One region of the Massilia sp. Soil_C_3 genome, then DNA from elsewhere that is predicted to be linked to it. Evidence: predicted binding sites of a transcription regulator. Region 1 holds the regulator's gene; the other holds the start of a gene.
The links. Region 1 encodes FNR, which switches genes on or off when oxygen is low (the NO sensors DNR and NnrR bind a similar motif). Its sites were predicted from a motif close to TTGATNNNNATCAA; they were not measured.

Region 1 (3,404 bases):
GGCGTGGTTCCACAGGGCGTTGCCGACCACCGAGCACAGGATGGCAACCGCACTGACCAGCGCGCCGAACCGCAGCCAGGCCGGCAGGGTGTGTTCGCCCGACGCCAGTACGAAGGCGGGCACCGCCAACGCCAGCGCCATGACGCCCGTCACCACGCCCACCAGCAGATTCCATTCATGCGACGAAACCCCCTCGATGCGCGCCAGCCAGCGGCTGTTATGTACCGCGAAGATGGTCCACGACACCAGCGCACCGAAGGCGCAGGCCAGGCCGGCCAGCGATCCCGGGGCAGACGCCGACAGCGACTCCCAGCCGATGCAGGCCAGGCCGGCGCCACTCAGCAGCAGCGAAGGCAGCAGACGGCGCAGTGGCACCGCGTCGCCGTCGCGCGAACCGACCAAGGTGACCGCGATCGGCAGCAACCCGATCACGATCGAGGCCATGGCCACGCCGCCCAGTTGCACGGCATTGGCGAGAAACAGGTAATAGACGATATTGCCGGTGAGGCTGAGCCCGATCAAGGTGCGCCAGGCCGGCCAGCCGAGGTGGCGGCGCAACCGTCCCCAGGCAGGGTAGATGAGGATGGCGGCGACCAGGCCATAGGCCAGGTAGCGTCCGGCCGAGAGCTGGATCGGCAGGAATTCGGGCGCCAGTTCCGGGGCCAGGAAGACCAGGCCCCAGAGTGCGCCGGCGGCGATCCCGGCGCCGATGCCGAGCAGGGTGGAGCGGGACAGTCCGCCCGCGCCAGTAGCTGTGTACATGATGAGAATCTCCTTTGAGTGGAGATTCTCTGGCCTGGACCTGCCCCTGGTCTTGGCCGGGACTACTGCGGTTTTGGCGACTTCTCCTGACCCGCACGCCGATAGGCGGCGGGCGTGGTGTCGAACACGCGGCGCATCGCCCGCGTCAGGCTGGCCTGGTCCGAGAAGCCGCAGGCCAGGGCGATGTCGGCCACGCTGCGCGCGCTGTGGGTCAACAGGCCGCGTGCGCAATCCAGGCGGCAGCCCAGCAGCCAGGCATGTGGGGTGCTGTCCATCTCTTCGCGAAACAGCGCGTGCAGGCGGCTGACGCTCAGGTTGGCGGCGCGCGCCATCGATTCGGTGCTCCAGGCCAGGCCGGGCGCGGCCTCGATGCGCGCCAGCAGGGCCGCCAGGCGCGAGGTGGCGCGCGGCGCGTCCAGGCTCAGGGTGTCGAGCAGCAGCGGCACCCAGCCGTGCACCAGCGATCGGGCCGGCGCGGATTCACGGGCCATCAGTCCCATGAACTCGACCAGCTTGCGCGCCGCAGGGCCGAGCGTGACGAAGGGCCGCTCGAGCAGGCGCTGCCAGGGACCGTCGCCGAAGGCGGCGCCGTCGACGTCGACGATCAGGGAATCATTCGCGCCCGGGCTCGACTGCGCATGCCAGGCGCCGGGCGCCACCAGCGCGCCATGCAGGGGATCGAGGCGGCCGCGCCGCTCTTCGATGTCGAGCACGACTTCGCCGTGCACCGGCAGCACCAGCTGGGCGAAGTCGTGGCGGTCGCCCCAGTGCACGCGGTCGTAGCTGCGCAGGTGCAGGTCGCACGACGGCAGCGGCGTCATGCTGTCAGGCCATCGGGCTGCACACGTCGGTGCCGGCCGCCAGCGCCTTCAGCTTGACCGGATCGAGCAGGGTGACTTCGCGCTTGTCGACCTCGAGCCAGCCCTGCTTTTTAAAGCGCGACAGCAGGCGGCTGATGCTTTCGATCGTCAGGCCCAGGTAGTTGCCGATGTCTTCGCGCGACATGCGCAGCTGGAAGCGGTTGGCCGAATAGCCTCGGGTGGCATAGCGCGCCGACAGGTTGACCAGGAACACGGCGAAGCGCTGCTCGGCGCGCATATTGCCGAGCAGGAGCATGACGTTCTGCTCGCGCGTGATTTCCTGGCTCATGATGCGGTGGAAGTGGCGCAGCAGGGTCGGCACTTCGCCGAACAGGTCTTCCAGGCGCGCGAACGGGATCTCGCACACCTCGGAATCTTCCAGCGCCACCGCGTCGCAATGGTGGGTGCCACTGATCGCATCCATGCCCAGCAGCTCGCCGGCCATCTGGAAGCCAGTGATCTGGGCTTCACCGGCGGCATTCACCTGATAGGTCTTGAAGTGGCCGAAGCGCACCGCGTACAGGTTGCGGAACGATTCGCCGACGCTGTACAGGCGCTCGTCGCGCTCCAGGCGGCGACGGCGGCCGATGATCTTGTCCAGGCGGTCGATGTCGGCGTCTTCGAGGCCCATCGGCAGGCACAGCTGGTGCATGCTGCACTGGGCGCAGGATTTGAGGGCGTGGATATTGAGTGGCGGCTCGGCTTGCCGGGACAGGGTCTGGCTCATGAGGGATGGTCGCTTGGTTCGGTACACCGCGATTATAGACGTGTTGAAGCGTCAATCTCGACAAACACATGCCATTTATTTGCAATTGAGAAACAACTCCGTTGCGTTCCGTTGCGTTCCGGTCGTTCGGCGCCCCTGCTCACCCATACCGGGTTCATTTAGCCTTAAACGCAACTGTGCGCACTCAATATCAATCGAGGCCTACACTGCCATATAAATTGAACAACTGGAGTGATCCCCAGTGTCATCAACTACTGAGACCGTGTCCGATCGCAGCGCCTTTGCCACCGCAATCGCGCGCCCGGACCTGCCGCCGGGCGGCGAAGACCAGGCCAGGGCGGATCTGTATGCCTTGCTCTCCCGCCTGCTGCTGGCCGCGCCCGACGCGGCGCTGCTCGATGCGCTCGCATCCAGCGATCCCATCCTGGCTGAGGGCGGCGACCCGGCGCTCGAACGCGCCTGGGATCAACTGACCGTGGCGTCCGGCGTGATGGACCCCCGGCTCGTCCACGATGAATTCAGCGCGCTGTTCGTCAGCGTCGGCACCCCGCCGGTCGACCCGTATGGCTCGCGCTACCTGGCCGGCTACATGAACGACACGCCGCTGGCGCACCTGCGCGAAGACCTGGCCCGGCTTGGCCTGGCGCGCATACAGGGGCGGGGCGAGTTCGAAGACCACCTCGGCGCGCTGTGCGAGACCATGCGCGTGCTGGTGGCCGGCGCGCCCGGCATCCGGCGCCAGCCGCTGGACGTGCAGCGCCGCTTCTTCGAGGCCCACATCGGCTCCTGGTGCATGCGCGCGCTGGACGACATCGCCAATGCCGACGACGCCAACTATTACCGCCTGGTCGCCCGCTTCGCACAGGCGTTCCTGGCAATCGAGGCGGAAAGCTTTGGAGTAGGAGAGGACACCGATGAACAAGCATGATCCACGAGTCCAGCAGGATCCCGGCCAGGACCGGCCCGACCCGGCGCGGCGCGGCTTCCTGAAAGCCGCCCCGCTGGGCGCGCTGGTGGTGGCCGCTGCCGCCGCCCCGGCGACCGCGGCGCCACAG
Region 2 (3,404 bases), on a different contig from region 1:
TGGCGGCCCTGCTGCCGGTCGAGGTGCTTGCGGTGCCCTACATCCCAACCTTGACCGGCGAGAAATTCGTTCGGGACATGCTGGCCGCCCCTGACAACGGCGCCGCTTCGATGCGCCGTGAGCGTGCGATGGGCTACATGGATGGCGTCATGGATGGCACGGTCGGCCTGCTCTGGTGCCCGGCTGGGCAGCACGTTGGGCATGAGCTCAGCTACCTGGCCGCTGAGCAAATGGAGTTGCTGCCGGCGGACCAGTTGAAGAAAGGTGCCGCACCACTCATCGTGGCTGCCCTGGCCAAGATCTACCCATGCCCAACCAAAGGGAGGACGTCGTGAGACCGGCACTGCTCAGCGTGATGATGCACTATCCTAACCGCACCAAACGTGAAGATCTGTATGCCGACATTGGCTGGAATGACCTTATCGACGATAGGGCCTACAACGACACCTGCGCGATTCGCATAAGCTATGGCCTGCTCATGGCCGGGGTGAGCTTGCCCGGCGCGCGGATGAAGGCGAATGCTGGCGCCCTCAAGGGCAAGTACGTCGAGCCGGGCCAAGCCAAGTTGTCGAACATATTGCGGCACCAGTGGGGCGCGCCCGAGGTCTACAGGGGCGAGCAAGCTGCGCGCAACGGAATAGGCTCGCGTACAGGCGTGGTGTCGTTCTTTCGCATTGGCGGAGGCGACGGCGGTCACGAGTCGGCCGAGATGGTGGCACTGGTCGGCGTCATGAGCACGACATTCGAGGTCGCTTGAGTACCAACGAACCACGACGCCCATGGTCCGACATTGAATGCATCCATTTCACAACACTCGAGCAGCCGGAAGCAAGAGAGTCAAGGCTTTACCTGTTCAGTATCTTGCGCACTCACAAGTTCCGTAATACGCTGACTAGGTTAACTTCTGGCGGGCATCATGGGATTTTTCTCGGCATCAAAATCGTTCTTTTCTGCCATCGCGGGCGCGCTCACGACGACCCATTCCTGGCAGTACAACACGGCCCGAGACCAGCGCACCTGCACCTGCTGCGGCCGGCAAGAAGAAATGGTCCTCGACCTGGTCAGCACGAACTGGGAAATGCTCGTTCCCGGCGACCTGACCGCGCACGCCGCGAAGCCCGCCACCACTGAATCGCAACCGTCCGCCGCACCAGACCTGGTCGCGGCGCGCATCCCAGGCGCCTCCACCTAAAAAAAGGCCGCTGCCGCACGAAGCAGGCAACGGCCAAGTCCTCGGCAGGGCCGAGATGGAGACACAAGAGAACCGACCACTTCGCCGGCAATGACATAAGTATGCGGCCACCGCGCATCGTCACAAGGCCTAAAAGAGGTAATCGCTACCGCGTCCTTGCGTCAGAGCAGTCGTACGCACTCCTGACAATGCCCCTCGGCATTCATCTTCCCTTCTTTCTTAGCTTTTTTGATTCACATCAATCGCGGTCCTGACATGCGTCCGATCCGGGAATAAAGTGGACTTCGAGTAATCCAAGTGTATAGGCCAGATGACGTTCAGGGTCCATCGCCTTGGCGGGATACCGGCATGCCTATCCGCCCGAGTCCGCTTTTACCGAGAAGAAAGGAACGAGCATGTACAAGACCATCGTGGTTCACGTCGACGGCAGCCCCGAGCAAGAGGCGCGCTTGCGTGCCGGCGCACTGCTGGCCAATGCCTTCGACGCCCACCTCGTCGGCAGCGCGGCCACCGGCATTTCCTGGTTCGATTATTCCCTGCTGGTCGGCTCGATGGGGGCGCCGATGATGCCCGAATCCGATTTCAACGGGGTGCGCGAGGCGGTCGAGGCGCGGCTGGAAGAATTCAGCACCGCCGTCGGGCGCCACGGCGTCAACAGTTTCGAGACGCGCATGCTCGAAGACGACGCCCGCTACGCCCTGCTGCTCGAATCGCGCTACGCCGACCTCGTGATCGTCAGCCGCGACGCCGAACCGATCGTCGTGCCGGGCATTCCGGCCCAGGCGCGCGGCTTGCCCGAATACATCGCGCTGCATGGCGCGCGTCCCGTCCTGGTGGTGCCACCCGGCTGGAAAGGACGGCTCCTGCCCGGCACCGCCGTCGTCGGCTGGGATGGCAGCATGCAGGCGATCCGCGCGATCTCCGCCGCCCTGCCCCTGCTGCGGCAGGCGGATGCAGTCAAGCTCACGCTCATCAATCCCGGCGCCATGGCCGAGATGCATGGAGAAGAACCCGGCGCCGACATGGCGCTGCACCTGGCGCGCCATGGGGTCAAGGTCGACGTCGTCATCGAGACCACGCGCAGCAGCACCGGCGAGGCGCTCCTCAAGGTCGCGCGCGAGCACGATGCCGGCTTGATGGTCACGGGCGCCTTCGGCCATAGCCGCTACCGCGAGTTCGTCCTCGGCGGCGTCACCCGCGCGCTGCTGGCGGGCAGCACGACGCCGCTCCTGATCGCGCACTGAGCGCAGCAGCATCCCGCGAGCCCTCTTCATGGCGCCCGACACTCGCCCCGATGCCGCCGGCAGCTCGCGCCGGCTCGAAGGCAGCGCCTGGCTCGGCGGCACCCACCGCCATGCGCGCGTCGCCGGCAGCGGGCATGTCCATGCCGACCTCGTGCTGTGGGCCTGGCTCGGGCGCATGACCGGCAACCTGTCGCCGGCCGCGCTCGGCATGGCGTGGTTCGACTGGGCCAGCCACCTCATGATGTCGCCCGACAAGCAGCACGAACTGGCGAGCGATGCCGTCCTCGGCTGGCAGCGCTGGCTGCAATACCTGGTCACGCCGGCCGCCGATGGCGCCGACCTGGTGCGGCCGCTGGCCCAGGACAAGCGTTTCGTGGATCCGGCCTGGAATACCTCGCCCTGGCGCCAGCTCAGCCAGGGCTTCCTGCTGAGCCAGCAATGGTGGCACCGCGCCACCTCCACCGTGCGCGGCGTCGCGCCGCACCATGCCGACGTCGTCACTTTCCTCGCGCGCCAGATGCTCGACTGCGTGGCGCCGTCCAACTTCGTCACCACCAACCCCGTCGTACAGCGCGCCGTGCTGGCCAGCGGCGGGCTGAACCTGGCCAATGGCGCCGCGCGCGCCTGGCGCGACGTACAAGCCCAGCTCGCGGGCAAGCCGCGCGAGGTCAACTACCGGCCAGGACGCGAGGTAGCCGTCACGCCGGGCAAGGTGGTGATGCAGAACCGGCTCATCGAATTGCTGCGCTACGACCCGGTCGGCCCCGCCGTGCACGCAGTGCCGCTGCTGATCGTGCCGGCCTGGATCATGAAGTTCTACATCCTCGACCTGTCGCCGCACAATTCCCTGGTGCGCTACCTGGTCGAGCGCGGCCATACCGTGTACATGGTGTCGTGGAAGAATCCGCAAGCCGAAGACCGCGACCTCACCATGGACGACTACCGCCAGCTGGGCATCACTGCCGCGC

Region 2: AC3A6F_RS15960 (universal stress protein) is a predicted target of FNR. The motif match lies at 1,421-1,434, and genes of this name have one in related genera.

What each region holds. Positions count from the first base shown of each region.
Region 1 is NZ_JBDGJG010000008.1:301,375-304,778, reverse strand. Features, by position in the region: gene AC3A6F_RS18505 (DMT family transporter) at 1-762, opposite strand, end outside; gene AC3A6F_RS18500 (AraC family transcriptional regulator) at 825-1,583, opposite strand; gene fnr (fumarate/nitrate reduction transcriptional regulator Fnr) at 1,588-2,349, opposite strand; gene AC3A6F_RS18490 (TorD/DmsD family molecular chaperone) at 2,591-3,277, shown strand; gene AC3A6F_RS18485 (formate dehydrogenase) at 3,264-3,404, shown strand, end outside.
Region 2 is NZ_JBDGJG010000007.1:169,664-173,067, forward strand. Features, by position in the region: gene AC3A6F_RS15945 (Rap1a/Tai family immunity protein) at 1-335, shown strand, start outside; gene AC3A6F_RS15950 (T6SS effector amidase Tae4 family protein) at 332-757, shown strand; gene AC3A6F_RS15955 (hypothetical protein) at 917-1,192, shown strand; gene AC3A6F_RS15960 (universal stress protein) at 1,588-2,436, shown strand; gene AC3A6F_RS15965 (PHA/PHB synthase family protein) at 2,465-3,404, shown strand, end outside.